One region of the Clostridium septicum genome, then DNA from elsewhere that is predicted to be linked to it. Evidence: a T-box and tRNA genes for the amino acid it is inferred to sense, from the RefSeq annotation. Region 1 holds a T-box; the other holds one or more tRNA genes.
What was found. A T-box is a leader RNA that pairs with one kind of tRNA and senses whether it is charged. The one in region 1 lies ahead of serS (serine--tRNA ligase), so its partner is inferred to be a tRNA-Ser.
Positions count from the first base shown of each region.

Region 2: it encodes a tRNA-Ser, which carries the amino acid that the T-box ahead of serS (serine--tRNA ligase) is inferred to sense. The anticodon was not compared.

Region 1 covers NZ_CP023671.1:1,759,911-1,768,018, forward strand. The annotation lists rRNA gene CP523_RS07805 (23S ribosomal RNA) at 1-1,108, shown strand, start outside; rRNA gene rrf (5S ribosomal RNA) at 1,310-1,426, shown strand; tRNA gene CP523_RS07815 (tRNA-Ala) at 1,432-1,507, shown strand; gene CP523_RS07820 (HDIG domain-containing metalloprotein) at 1,635-2,135, shown strand; gene CP523_RS07825 (transcription repressor NadR) at 2,151-2,657, shown strand; gene CP523_RS07830 (NAD(P)/FAD-dependent oxidoreductase) at 2,682-4,094, shown strand; gene CP523_RS07835 (DUF1667 domain-containing protein) at 4,113-4,343, shown strand; T-box leader at 4,448-4,651, shown strand; gene serS (serine--tRNA ligase) at 4,717-5,994, shown strand; gene CP523_RS07845 (Rossmann-like and DUF2520 domain-containing protein) at 6,399-7,256, shown strand; gene panB (3-methyl-2-oxobutanoate hydroxymethyltransferase) at 7,253-8,080, shown strand; gene panC (pantoate--beta-alanine ligase) at 8,097-8,108, shown strand, end outside.
Region 2 covers NZ_CP023671.1:1,615,170-1,623,277, forward strand. The annotation lists gene dnaX (DNA polymerase III subunit gamma/tau) at 1-1,025, opposite strand, end outside; gene CP523_RS07095 (thymidylate synthase) at 1,243-2,034, shown strand; gene CP523_RS07100 (dihydrofolate reductase) at 2,034-2,522, shown strand; RNA gene ffs (signal recognition particle sRNA large type) at 2,710-2,973, opposite strand; tRNA gene CP523_RS07110 (tRNA-Ser) at 2,976-3,065, opposite strand; gene lgt (prolipoprotein diacylglyceryl transferase) at 3,250-4,017, opposite strand; gene CP523_RS07120 (FMN-binding protein) at 4,162-4,506, opposite strand; gene CP523_RS07125 (flavocytochrome c) at 4,533-5,957, opposite strand; gene CP523_RS07130 (response regulator) at 6,095-6,793, opposite strand; gene CP523_RS07135 (ATP-binding protein) at 6,810-8,108, opposite strand, start outside.

The sequences.
Region 1 (8,108 bases):
GTCTCTGCTAAAGCGCAAGCTGATGTATAGGGGCTGACGCCTGCCCGGTGCTGGAAGGTTAAGGGGAACACTTAGCGCAAGCGAAGGTGTGAACTTAAGCCCCAGTAAACGGCGGCCGTAACTATAACGGTCCTAAGGTAGCGAAATTCCTTGTCAGGTAAGTTCTGACCCGCACGAATGGCGTAATGACTTGGGCACTGTCTCAACTGCAAATCCGGCGAAGTTGTAGTGCGAGTGAAGATGCTCGCTACCCGCGATTGGACGGAAAGACCCCGTAGAGCTTTACTGTAGCTTAGCATTGAATTCCGATATTGTCTGTACAGGATAGGTGGGAGACTTGGAAACTAGGGCGTCAGCCTTGGTGGAGTCAACCTTGGGATACCACCCTGACAGTATTGGGGTTCTAACCGGACGCCATGAATCTGGTGACGGGACATTGTTAGGTGGGCAGTTTGACTGGGGCGGTCGCCTCCTAAAAAGTAACGGAGGCGCCCAAAGGTTCCCTCAGAACGGTCGGAAATCGTTCGAAGAGTGCAAAGGCAGAAGGGAGCCTGACTGCGACACCCACAAGTGGAGCAGGGACGAAAGTCGGGCTTAGTGATCCGGTGGTACCTCGTGGGAGGGCCATCGCTCAACGGATAAAAGCTACCTCGGGGATAACAGGCTGATCTCCCCCAAGAGTCCACATCGACGGGGAGGTTTGGCACCTCGATGTCGGCTCGTCGCATCCTGGGGCTGTAGTAGGTCCCAAGGGTTGGGCTGTTCGCCCATTAAAGCGGCACGCGAGCTGGGTTCAGAACGTCGTGAGACAGTTCGGTCCCTATCCGTCGCGGGCGTAGGAAATTTGAGAGGAGCTGTCCTTAGTACGAGAGGACCGGGATGGACTGACCTCTGGTGCACCAGTTGTTCCGCCAGGAGCATGGCTGGGTAGCTAAGTCGGGAAGGGATAAACGCTGAAAGCATCTAAGCGTGAAGCCCCCCTCAAGATGAGATTTCCCATAGCATAAGCTAGTAAGACCCCTTGAAGAACACAAGGTTGATAGGTCAGAGGTGTAAGTGTGGTAACATATTTAGCTGACTGATACTAATAGGTCGAGGGCTTGACCAAAACAATAAGATGAAACTCAGCAGAGCTGAGTGAATTCGAGAAACGAAATCAAAGATTTTGGCTTCATTCATGTGCAATTTTCAGAGAACATTCTCTGAAAAGGTAAAGTAAGAACTAAACTGAGATTTAATTGTTGAAAAGGAAACTCAGCATAGCTGAGTGGGTTCGATATCTAAATCAAAGATTTAGGATCTCACACCATCTGGTGATGATGGCGTAGAGGAAACACTCCTTCCCATTCCGAACAGGAAAGTTAAGCTCTACAGCGTCGATGGTACTGCACGGGAGACTGTGTGGGAGAGTAGAACGTTGCCAGGTCATATGGGGGTATAGCTCAGTTGGGAGAGCACTTGCCTTGCACGCAAGGGGTCAAGAGTTCGAATCTCTTTATCTCCACCATATAAAGCTACGAATTAATTCGTAGCTTTTTTTGTTATATATAATATATACTTAACAATATTTGATAATAAAAGGGTATAGTGTTATTATTTTTATATATAAGTTTATAAAAAGGCTAGGTGAACATATGTCATTTTATAGAGTTAAGCAGTTCTTATGGGCTATAGGATCAACATTTAAAAAGGTAGATTATGATTATTTAAGAAAATATTTAAATGAAGAAGAAATAAAGTTATTTAATACATTAAAGCATAATGAGAAGCATCATTGTATAAGAGTATGTAAAGATTCTATATCAATGAAAGAGGAAAATAATATAGATGTTGATGTTATGAAACTCGGAAAAGCTGCATTACTTCATGATATAGGAAAAAGTAAGTTTAAATTAAATGTATTCGAAAAGTCTATTGTAGTACTTTTAGATAAAGCTACAAATGGAAAAATTAATAGATATAATAATATAAAGCAAATAGATATATATTATAATCATCCTAAAATTGGAGAAAAAATTTTAAGAAAATATAATTACGATGAAGAATTTCTTCAAGTTATTAAATATCACCATAATAATAAAAATACTAATAATAGGATATTAGACATAATAAGTATATGTGATGATAAAAATTAGGAAGGGAGAAATTTTATGGCATCTACAAAAAGAAGAGAAGATATAATAAGGTTATTAATGACTAGTAATTTGCCTATAAAAGGAACAGATTTAGCTAAGAAATTTGGTGTTACTAGGCAAATAATAGTTAAAGATATAGCTATATTAAGGGCATCAGGTAATTCTATTATAGCAACTCCTGATGGTTACATTTATAATGCAATTAATAATAAGATTAAGAGTATTATTGCAGTAAATCATAATATTAACGAAACAATAAGTGAACTTGAAACAGTTGTTAAATATGGAGGAACTATTGAAGATGTAATAATAGAACATTCTTTATATGGTGAAATTAGAGGGAATTTAATGATTAAGAATTTGTATGATTTAAATAAATTTCAAGATGAGTTTAATAATAAGAATGTTAAACCACTATCTAATTTAACTAATGGAATTCATCTTCACACTATATCAGCAGATAGAGAAGAGGATATAGAATCAATAAAACTGGAGTTAAAACAGAAAGGGTTTTTGCTATAGTAAGATCAGGAGGGAGTATAGGTCATGGATTATGATATTCTTATATTAGGCGGTGGAATAATAGGCTGTTCTGTAGCTTATGAGTTGTCAAAATATAATTTTAATATAGCTGTTATAGAGAAAGATTATGATATTGCAGATGACATATCTTTTGTTAATACATCTATAGTTTATGATGGTTCAGAAACATCTGATAATGTAATGGCTGGACTAGAGTATATAGGAAATTCTATATTAGAAGAGACATGTAAAAAGTTTAATGTTCCTTTTAAAAGAATAGGAGCATTGAGAGTAGTAAATGATGAAAATGGTGTTAGAAAGCTTGAAGAAATGCATAGTAGGGCAAAATATAGAGGAATCGAAGGGGTAACTTTAATAGATGCTGAACAAGTATATAAGATAGAACCTAATATAAACACTAATATTAAAAAAGGTTTATACTCTGAAAATGTGGCTATAGTTGCACCATATGATCTCGCTATAGCATATGCAGAAGTTGCATCTGATAATGGTGTTAATTTTAGATTAGAAGAAGAAGTTTTAAATATTAAAAACTTAGCTAAAGGATTTAAAGTAACAACTAATAAAAATAAATTTTCATGTAAAGTCGTTATAAATACAATACCAAATGAAATGTATATACAAGAAAATGGGATCGTTGAAGAGAAGGATTCTGAGATTAGCGAAAATGAATTTAAAAATATGAGTTATTTATTAGTAGCTAATAATTATAAAAATAAATTAAAAAAAATAGTTATAGAAACATTAGATAAAAATACTTTTGTGGTAAGTACTCCTACAACAACTACTGGATCGTTAATAGGAATTAAAAGTATTAATAAAACTAGTTTAGATGATAATTTAGATTATGTAAATAATTTACTTATTGGACTTGAGAAGAAACATATAAATAATTTATTTAGAGAGAGTTATGATAAGGATTCTATATTAATAGATGATAGTGAAATTGATAGGGGATATATAAGAGTTACTGGAACTCATTATGGCAAGATAACAATGGCACCAGCTATAGCTAAAATGCTTTGTGATACTTTAACAAATAATTTAAAATGTACATTAAAGAAAAATTTCTTAGATAAAAGAAGATATTTCTATAAATTTAGAGAAATGGATAAAGATGAACTTAATGAAGTTATATCACTAGATAAAAGATATGGCAAAATAATTTGTGTTTGTAATAATATATCAGAAGGTGAAATAGTAGATTGTATTAGGAGACCTTTAGGAGCTAGAACTGTAGAAGGAGTTAAAAGAAGAACCGGGGCAGGATTTGGCAGCTGCCATGGATCATATTGTTATGATAAAATAATTAATATTCTAGCAAGAGAATTAGATAAAAAGGTTACGGATATTGTAGATGATTCAAAGGAATCTAAAATTATATCAGGTAGGATAAAAGAGTTTGATGAAATGTAGGAAAGTGAGGTTACTACTATGGATAAGGATGTTTTTACCTCTATTGTTCGAGTAAAAGGTAGTGATAAATATAAAGTAGTTTCAGTAAAGAGTAGTGAAGAGGTAGATAAAAAATTGTGGGTTGAATTATCTAAGGTTTTAGGTAGAATTTATGTTAATATACCTATTAATTCAGGTGATATTATATGTAAAAATATACTAAATACTGGAATTAACATAATATGCACAAGGACACTAGAACAAGAATAAATAAATATAATATGGTTATTATATAGATAAGAATAAATTAAATGTGAGTAAATTATTGACAAGTTAGAAATAGTATAATATATTAAAGTTAACTAAAATGTAATATTAAACCTATGAAGAGGCTAGTAATAATATTATTTACTTTAAGAGAGTCGATGGTTGCTGCAAATCGATAGTAAAGTATTATGAATCCACCTTGGAGGGACTGTGATGAGCAGTACGGATTTAACCGTTATATTTTTTAAGAGGATAGTATAATTTATAATACTATCAATTAGGGTGGCAACGCGGAGTCTTTCGTCCCTTTTATTAGGGGAGAAGGCTCTTTTTTATTTTCTAAAATTGATTTTTTATTATAGAGAGGAGATATAAAATGTTAGATTTAAAAAGAATTAGAAATAATCCAGAAGAAATTAAAAAGGCTTTAGCAAATAGAGGTGAGGATTTTCAAGAATCAACTATTGATGAAATAATAGCTTTAGATGAGCAAAGAAGAAATATATTAGTTGATGTTGAAGCATTAAAGAGCAAAAGAAATCAAGTTTCAGCTGAAATTCCTAAATTAAAAAAAGCTGGAGAAGATGTTACAGCAATAATGACTGAAATGAGGGAACTTGGAGACAAAATAAAAGAAGATGATGCTAAAATATCAGAAATAGATGAAAAGTTAGAATATATAATGTTAAGAATGCCAAATATACCAAATCCACAAGTTCCAGAGGGAGATACTGATGAAGATAATGTGGAAATAAAGAAATGGGGAGAGCCAACAAAGTTTAACTATGAACCAAAGGCTCACTGGGATTTAGGAACAGATTTAAATATATTTGATTTTGAAAGAGCTGGTAAGGTAACAGGTTCAAGATTTACTATATATAAAGGATTAGGGGCTAGATTAGAAAGAGCTATAATTAACTATTTCTTAGATAAGCATACTTTTGAAAATGGATATGAAGAAGTATTACCACCGTATATGGTAAATAGAGATAGTATGACAGGAACAGGTCAATTACCAAAGTTTGAAGAAGATGCATTTAAAGTTGAAAACAATGGATATTTCCTAATTCCAACAGCTGAAGTTCCAGTAACTAATATGTATAGAAATGAAACATTAAAGGGCACTGATCTTCCTGTTAAACATGTTGCTTACTCAGCTTGCTTTAGAGCTGAAGCTGGATCAGCAGGAAGAGATACTAGAGGACTTATAAGACAACATCAATTTAATAAAGTTGAACTAGTTAAATTCTGTAAGCCAGAACAAAGTTATGATGAATTAGATAAGCTAGTAAAAGATGCAGAATCAGTATTACAAGGTTTAGGATTACCGTATAGAATAGTAAGAATATGTAAAGGTGATTTAGGATTCACAGCAGCATTAAAATATGATATAGAAGTATGGATGCCAAGTTATAATAGATATGTTGAAATATCAAGTTGTTCAAATTTTGAAGATTTCCAAGCTAGAAGAGCAAATATTAAATATAAAGAAACGCCAAAGGATAAACCACAATTTGTTCATACACTAAATGGTTCAGGTGTTGCTATAGGAAGAACTGTTGCAGCTATATTAGAGAACTATCAAAGAGAGGATGGAACAGTAGAAATTCCAGAAGCATTAAGAAGATTTATGAACTGTGATGAAATAAAATAAGATTTAACGGATGTCTTTAAAAAGATAGTTATGAAAATATGATTTATATCTCATAAAAATTAAATAATAAATTTAGATATACCAATAGCACCTAGTAAGATTAAATATTCTTACTAGGTGCTATTTATTTGTAGTGAATGAAAAATAATCACTAAATTATATAGATTTTATACAGCTTCATTTTCCTTTTAGAGAGGTTACTATAGCGATTATACTGGTAGGCAAAAATAGTTTTTCATAAAAAATTAATTTGTAAATTATTGAATAAAATAACATAATATGATAATGTGTATGTGGGTGGTATTGGAATAAACCACACCATTAAATTTATATTTGAATTATTTTAATTAGACAGCTCATATCATAAAGAATGAGACTTAATAGTATCACACTCTATTTTGGAGGTGATAATTATAAAAATAGGATTTATAGGTGCAGGAAAGGTTGGTTTTTCTTTAGGAAAATATCTAACTGAAAATAATATTACTGTAACTGGATATTACAGTAGAAATGAAGACTCCGCATATGAAGCTTCAATTTTTACAAAAACAAAACAATATAATAATTTAAAAGAAATAATAAATGAAAGTGATGCTATTTTTATTACTACACCTGATAGAGAAATTCAAAAGGTTTGGAATGAAATAAAAAAACTGTCTATTCAAAATAAATTAATCTGCCATTGTAGTGGCTCATTATCTTCAAGTATCTTTTCAAATATAAACCAGTATGGTGCTTATGGATATTCTATTCATCCAATGTTAGCAATCTCAGATAAATATAATTCTTATAAAAATCTCAAGGAAGCTTTTATTACAATTGAAGGACATGAAAAATACAGAAATAAATTTAAAAGGCTTATAGAATCTTTAGGAAATAAAGCAACAATAATAAGTAATGAAAATAAGGCTTTGTATCATGCAGCTTCTGTTATTGTAAGTAACTTGGTTTTAGGGCTTATTAATAATAGTGTAAGTTATTTAGAACAATGTGGATTTAAAGAGGAAGAGGCTATCAATGCTCTTTATCCTTTAATTATATTTAATGTAAAGAATATAAGGGAAAAAGGCATTAAAAATAGTTTAACTGGTCCTATTGAAAGAGGAGATTTAAGTACTATTAAGTCACATTGTAAATCATTAAGTAGTGAAGATGAGATTATGTATAAGATATTATCTAAGAATATTTTGGAGATTGCAAAGGTAAAAAATAAAAATAGAGATTATAAAGAGTTAGAGGAATATCTAGGAGGAAAGAAATGAAAAATACAGCTATTACATTCAAAGCAGCTAAACAAAATAATGAAAAGTTAACAATGCTTACAGCATATGACTATTCAACAGCAAAGATAATAGATGAAGCGGGAATTAATGGGATATTAGTTGGAGATTCTTTAGGAATGGTATGTTTAGGATATGAAGACACTCTATCTGTAACTATGGAGGATATAATTCATCATACAAAGGCTGTGTCTAGAGGGGTAAAAAACACATTAGTTGTTGCAGATATGCCTTTTATGTCATATCAGACATCAGTTTATGATGCTGTAGTAAATGCAGGTAGACTTATAAAAGAAGGAAGAGCTCATGTAGTTAAATTAGAAGGTGGAATAGAAGTTTGTGACAAGATAGAAGGTATAGTTAAAGCGTCTATACCTGTTATGGCACATATAGGTTTAACACCACAATCTATTAATGCTTTAGGAGGATTTAAGGTTCAAGGAAAAAATGAAGACGCAGCAAGAGAATTAATAGAAGCAGCTAAAACGGTAGAAAGGGCTGGAGCCTTTGCAGTTGTTTTAGAATGTGTACCTGCTAAATTAGCTGAAATTATAACAAAGGAATTAAGTATTCCTACAATAGGAATTGGTGCCGGAGATAAGTGTGATGGACAAATACTGGTTTATCAAGATATGTTAGGGATGTTTAATGATTTTACACCTAAATTTGTTAAGAAGTATGCCAATGTAGGAGAAATAATGAATGGTGCCTTTAAAAAGTATATAAATGAAGTTAGAGATGGCGTTTTCCCAGAAGAAGTTCATAGCTTTAAAATTAGTGATGAAGTAATAGAAAAACTTTATTAATAAAAGAGGGATTTAGATGAGAATTTTA
Region 2 (8,108 bases), 140 kb from region 1:
TTAGCATTCCCTTCAGCCTCTTGAAGTATTCTAATACACCTCATAGCTTCTTCAGCTCTTATTCTAGAAGCTTGCTCTTTAACTAAGCTAATATTTTCCTCTGACATATCTAATACTTCTTCAGGATTATTAGTTACCTTTGCCATTAAAATATTTCTATAATGAGCAACTAAATCCTTTATAAATAGATACATATCTTTTCCCGAATAAACAACTTCATCTATTATATTTACTGATTTTTCTACATTTCTTTGTGTTATTGCATTAGTTAAATTAAATAAATACTCATTTGTTACTAAACCTAACATATTTATTAGAGTTTCATACTGTACACTTCCATCACCCATTGCAATAGCTTGATCTAATATACTTAAAGAATCTCTCATAGCACCATCTGAAACTCTTGCTATAAGTGCTAAACTCTTGTCATCTGCAAAAACACCTTGTTCCGTTACAATCTTTCTAAGCCTAGCTATAATATCACTATTATTTATTCTTTTAAAATCGAATCTCTGACATCTAGAAAGAATAGTTATAGGTAATTTTTGTGGATCTGTAGTTGCCAATATAAATATTACGTTATTTGGTGGTTCTTCTAAAGTCTTTAAAAAAGCATTTACTGCTCCTGTTGACAACATATGAACCTCATCCATTATATAAACCTTAAAATGTGCCTCTTGAGGTGGATACTTTACATCATCTATAATATCTCTTATCTTATCTACACCATTATTTGAAGCTGCATCTAATTCCGTTACATCTATTGCTAATCCATTATTTATTTTTGTGCACATTTCACATTCATTACAAGGTTCACCATCTTTAAGATTTAAACAATTTAATGCCTTTGCAAAAACCTTTGCTGTTGATGTCTTTCCTGTACCTCTTGTTCCACAAAAAAGATATGCATGGGCAATTCTATCATTTAATATTTGATTTTTTAAAGTAGTGGTTATATGTTCTTGACCAACAACATCATAAAAAGTTTTAGGTCTCCACTCCCTATATAAAGCTGTATACGCCATGCTAATTACCTCTCTTTCTTAAACGAAATCTTTAAGTATCCTTACTTATATTTCATTATACAATACTATCTATTTATGAACAAATTAAATAAAATAACTTTAACTTTATTTATAAAACCCTAAATATTTTTCATACTAAAATATCCAGTTACTTAGTTCTATTTTTGTAATAACTTTTATGATAAAATATAATAATTAAAATATTGGAGGTATAATAATGAGTCTTTACGATAAAAAATATTTAACTATAGTACAAGATATTTTAGATAATGGTTATTACGACAATAATAGAACTGGGGTATCTACATATAAACTTCCACATCAAGTAATGCAATTTAATTTAGAAAAAGAATTTCCAATTTTAACAACAAAATTTGTTGCATTTAAAACAGCAGTTAAAGAAATGCTATGGATATATAAAGATCAATCTAATGACGTAACAAAACTACAAGAACAAAATGTACACATTTGGGATGAATGGGTTGATGAAAATAACACTATTGGTAGAGGTTATGGTTATCAAATAGCTAAGTTTAACCAAATAGATAAGCTTATAGAAACTTTAAAAACTAATCCTCAAGATAGAAGAATGTTAATGACTATGTGGAATATAGAAGACCTTCCTCATATGACATTACAACCTTGCTGCTTCTTAACTATGTGGGATGTTACTGATGGTAAGCTTAACTGTATGCTTATTCAACGTTCTGGTGATATTCCATTAGGAGTACCATTTAATACAAGTCAATATGCTGTATTAGTTCATTTAATTGCTCAAGTTACAGGACTTAAGCCAGGATTATTTACACATGTAATTAATAATGCACATATTTACGAAAATCAAGTAGAAGGAATGAAATTGCAATTATCTAGGGCAAACGATGAATATGATGCTCCTAAGCTTTGGATAAATCCAGAAATTAAAAACTTCTATGATTTTACTCCAGATGATATAAAACTAGAAAACTATGAATATCATCCAGCAATTAAAATGGAGGTATCTGTTTAATGTTATCTATAATTGTTGCAAAGGCAAATAATAGCATTATAGGTGGAGACAATAAACTTTTATGGCATATTTCTGAAGACCTTAAAAGGTTTAAAGAGATTACATCTGGAAATATAATTATAATGGGAAGAAAAACTTTTCAATCATTACCCGGCATACTACCTAATAGAAAGCATATTGTTATAACAAGAGATACTAACTTTAAGGTAGATTCAGACATGGTAGAGGTATATAATAACCTAAATGATGTTATATCTAATTATAAAAACTCTGAAAATGAAGCATTTATAATTGGTGGTGGAGAAATTTATAAAGCTCTTCTTCCTCATAGTAATAAGCTTTACTTAACTATTATTAATAAAGATTTTGAAGGCGATACTAAATTCCCTGAGATTAATTTAAATGATTGGAATATAGATTTTAAATCTGAAGAAAAAATAGATTCTAAAAATGGATTAAAATATACTTTTATAAACTTAAGTAAATAAGAAAACGAGGGTAGTTCTTACAAACTTCCCTCGTTTTCTTGTCCTATTGTATGTTAATCCTATTGAAGAGTAACCTAAATTTAATTAAAAATCATTATATTATTTAATTTAAATAATATTAATTAATGATAAATTTACCTATACATTAAAAAAGCCTTTCCATCAGAGAAAGGTTTTAATTAAAAAACCGTGCACCTGGCTTTGACAGTAATCTATAGGCGTTACCTATGCAGTTAGCTCTGGTAAGATTGATCCATGTCACACGCAGTAATCACTTATCGCTGCTTCCTTCCGGACCTGACGAGGTTCATGCACTTACGTCGCATGGGACCCGACCATCAACACCACTTACATAGGGCAGACCCTACAAATTAAAGCCTATGCCAGGAATTCAATCCTGCTATAGCGGATTGCAGGTTACAGGGCACCGCTAACTCCCCATCTAGCACGGCATGGCGGAGAGAAGGGGATTTGAACCCCTGATAGAGTTGCCCCTATACACGCTTTCCAGGCGTGCTCCTTCGACCACTCGGACATCTCTCCATATAATAGCTATTTAATTTTAACTACTTTCCTATATTATCATATACAAGTGTATATTGCAATACACAAAACATACTATACATTATGTATATCTATATTTTATCTGTAAATTCAGTATTATATTTCAAATAAATAAGAGAATTTAGTTTATTATACTAAATTCTCTTAATAAAAACTTATATTACTAATATAAATTTTTTCTTTTTTTGACCCAGACTATTAGACCTATTCCTAATAAAATTCCAATAATACTTACTATTTGGGCTATTCTTAATCCCAAAAACATTAAACTATCAGTTCTTAATCCTTCTATAAAGAATCTTCCTAATGAATATAACATCATATAACTTCCTAATATGACTCCAGCTTCTGATTTTTCACTCTTTAAAAGAATATATATTAATATTCCACACACTAATAAGTTCCAAACTGATTCATATAAAAAAGTAGGATGATAATACACTCCACTTATATGCATTCCATTTTGTATAAACTCAGGAAATTTACTTATAAACTCCTTAGTGACAGGGCCACCATGTGCCTCTTGATTCATAAAATTTCCCCATCTACCTATAGCCTGAGCTAATATAACTCCTGGCATAACTATGTCTACATATTCAAAAAAATTAATTTTTCTAACCTTTGCAAATATAACTCCTACTATAAGTCCAGCTATTACACCTCCATGTATAGCCATTCCCCCTTGCCTTATGTTTATTACATCCATAAAACTATGATAATTTTGATACTCAAAAGCTACATAATATAACCTAGCTCCTATTATAGAGAATGGAAATACCCATAAAAATGCATCTATAATAACTTCAAAATCTAGCTTTTTCTTTTTAGCCATAAAATATGTTAAAATCATTGCTGCAATAACACCCATTGATATTATTATTCCATACCATCTAATTTCTATGCCAAATGCCTCAAAAGCTATTGGGTCCATATAAACTCACTCCTTTGCTATTATTATGTTATTTACCATTATACGCCTTTAAAGTTACTTATATCAATTAAAAATTTATTAATAATTCTATATAAAAAAATAGAGGGTTTTTATAATCCCTCTATTTTTAACATACTATATAAATTATTTAGTAGCTTGTTTTAAAGCATCATTTACAGCTTGTAAAGCACCTTTTGATGAATTTGTAGCTCCACTTATAGCTTCAACGTCTTCTGTTCCTTGTTTCTTTATTATATCTGGGAACATGCTTTCTTTAACTCCATCTACTAGAGTTTGAGTTTCATGACTTTCCACTAATTTTATATCTGAAATATTACCTTTTTCTACTTTAACTTCTACTTTAATACTACCAGCATTTCCTTTACCTTCTCCAGTGTAAGTACCGTCAACATACTTTCCACCTCCGCATCCTACTAATAAAGTAGCTGCTAAAACTGTTGATGCTAATATAGCTCCTAATTTCTTCATATATATTTCCTCCGAAACTTAATTAATTATTTTTTTATAAAATCTACAGCATTTTTTCCTGCAGTTCTTCCATATGCAATTATATCTGCTAAAGCGTTTCCGCCTAATCTATTTGCACCATGAACTCCTCCAGTAACTTCACCTGCTGCGAATAATCCTGGAATAGTATTTCCATCTTTATTTACAACTTTAGCATTTGTATCTATCTTAATTCCACCCATTGTGTGGTGAACAGCTGGTGCTACTGGTATTGCGTAGAATTTACCTTCATTTAATTCTTTCTTCATTGAAGTTCTTCCAAAGTCTGAATCATTTTTTGCTGAAACAAAACCATTATATTTTTCGATTGTAGCTTTTAATGTAGCTCCATCCATTTCTAGTTTTCCAGCTAAATCTTCTATAGAATCTCCTTCTGTAACTAGTCCCATGTTAAAATATTCTTCAGCTTGCTTTAAGCCTTTTCTTAAACCGTCATCAAATATTATATATGCCATTCCATCTTTTTGACTTAATATTGCTTTTGAAACAGCATCTCTTGTATCTAGTTCATTAAAGAATCTGTTACCTTCTTTATTTACTAAAATAGCTCCATTACCTCTTACAGTTTCTGCTATCATAACTGCTTTTTCTGGTACAACAGTTGGATGAGTTTGAATTTCTTTCATATCAACAAAGTCTGCACCAAGCTTTTCAGCTATTTCTATACAATCACCTGTTGCTCCATTGTGGTTAGTTGTTGAGAATCCTTTTAAAGCTGGGTTGTATTTAACAACTAATTCTTGATTAGCTGAGAATCCACCAGATGTAATTACAACAGCTTTAGTATTTATAACATATTCTTTTCCTTCCTTATTAGTAGCTTTAACACTTGAAACTTTTCCTTCTTTATCAAGTACTACTTCTTCAGCCTTATTCCAAAGTCTTACATCGACTTCTTTCTTTTCAGCAGCTTTCTTTAATGTATCAACTAAATGTGCTCCAACAGCAGCTCCTCCAGTTGGTCTATGACATCTATCAACTGAAGCTCCTCCCATTCTACCTACATCTGTTAAATCTGCTCCTAAATCTGTTAACCATTCAATTGATCCATTTGAATCTTCAGCTAACTTTTTAACTAAATCAGGGTTATTCTTTTGATGTCCACCCTTCATAGTATCCTCTATCATAGTTTCTACAGAATCTTCTATTCCTTTTTCTTCTTGATACTTAGTTCCAGCTGCATTTATACCACTTGATGCTCTGTTAGTATTTCCTCCAACTAATGGCATCTTTTCTAGTACGACTACATTTTTAGCACCATCTTGTTTTGCTTGAACTGCTGCTGCTAACCCAGCTCCACCAGCTCCTATAATAACAACATCAGCACTTTGAGTACTTCCGCATCCAACAAAAGATACTGCTGGAATAGCAATAGCAACTGACATTACTAACGCTAATAATTTCTTCTTCATTATTACATCCCCCTAAAACCAATTTATACAAGGGTATTATTACCCTATTTAGATTATATTTTCTAATCATTCTCTAAACAATATTGTGGTCTTTTTGTTTATTTTGGTCTTTTTGGTCTAAAAAAAGAAGCTAAGCTCTATCGCTTAGCTTCATAATAATGAACAGGCCTTCCTACTTTACCATATTCAAAATTTAGATTCAACTTTTCTTCTTTACACATATACTCTAAATACCTTCTAACAGTTACTCTAGCTAATCCCACATTGTCAGCCAATTCATCTGCCGTAAACTTTCCAGTAATATTACTACTTATATATTTCCAAATTTCATTATATGTATTCTTATTTAATCCCTTTGCAAGTTCCCCATCACAGTCATTATGTTTATTATCTGTATTCCTCTTACCTGAATTTAATATATATTCATCTATGCTTTCTTGATTTAAAGTTTTTTTCTCTATTAGCTTATCATGCCTATCTCTATATTTCTCAAAAGCTTCCTTAAAGCGTTTGAAAGTAAATGGTTTGACCAAATAATCCACAGCTCCAAATTTAAATGCTTCATTTACAGTATTTAAGGAGTTGTCTGCAGTTATAAGAAGTGCATCTAAATCTATGTTATTTTGTCTTATCCATCTCAATAAGTCAACACCTCTTCCATCTGGTAAAAAAACATCTAATAATATTATATCGGCATCACTTTCTCTTATTTTTTTCTTTGCTAATTCTATACTATCAACTTGTCCAATTACATTAAACCCATCAATTTTCATTAAAAATTTATAGTTTATTTCTCTTACCATGGGATCATCTTCTACTAAGATAACATTAATCATCGGTTTTCCTCCAAAATTAGATTTCAACTATCCACTCTGTTATACTCTGGGATTTTAAAGTTAATTTCCCACCAGAAGCTTCTATTATCTCATTTATGCTATAAAGCCCTAATCCTCTCTCCCCTTCTTTGGTGCTAAATCCTCTCTTAAATATATTTTCTTTCATATCATCAGGAATTTTAGCACCATTGTTTTTAACAACAATTTTTAAATTTTCTTCTTGCCTAATCTCTAGAAAAATCCATCCATCCTTTTTACCCTTCAATTCTTCAATAGAATTTTCTAAAAGGTTTCCTAATATACTAACCATATCCTGTACTTTTATATTATTAGGAATACTCTTCATATATGAATTACTACTTAGCTCAAATTTTATTTTAGCTTCTTGAGCTGAATTATATTTTGCAAATATAATCCCCTGTAATGTGGGGTTTTCTATCTTTCCAATAATCTGTGCTATTTCACTTCTTACCTCAGTTGTATCAAAAATATATTCTAATGCTTTATCACTTTCTTCCAACTGAATAAGTCCAGCAATAGTATGAAGCTTGTTTAAAAACTCATGATTTTGAGCTCTTAAATCCCATGTTAACTCTCGTATTCCTGTAAGTTCTTCCGCCATTTGCGATACCTTAGTTAGATCTTGAAATGTAACTATAGCTCCAAGTGTTTTGCCTTCCTTATTTAAAATAGCTGTAAAATTACTCATTATTCTTATACCATTTGGAATTCTAATTTCAACATTATGCATAGCCTTTTTATCCATTAATGTTTCCATTAATAAATCAGTTATTCTATAATATACATCATCATTATTTATTTTTAAAATTTCTTTAGCCCTATCATTTATAAGATTAATTTGTCCTATATCATTTACTGCAATTAATCCATCATTAATATTGTTAATTATGGACTCTTTTTCCTTTAATAAAAGTGCTATTTCTTTTGGCTCTAATCCCAATATGGATTTCTTTATGTTTATGGATAATAGTGTTGCCCCTATTACTGCAAGAATTACTGTTGTTATAAATATAGGCATCATTTTAGATAAAAATGATATAACTTCATTTTTTAAATCTCCAGATAACATTCCAACACAAACAGCTCCAACTTGCTCTCCATCTTTATAAATTGGAGAAAATGCTCTTATAGATTTTCCTAAATGACCTATAGATTCAGAAATGTAACTTCCTCCATAACTCAGTACAGCAGCCTCATCTCCTCCACTAAACCTAAGACCTATATATTCCTTTAATGGGTGAGAGTAACGTCTCCCCTCCATATCTATAACAGTTATAAATAATAATCCAGTTTT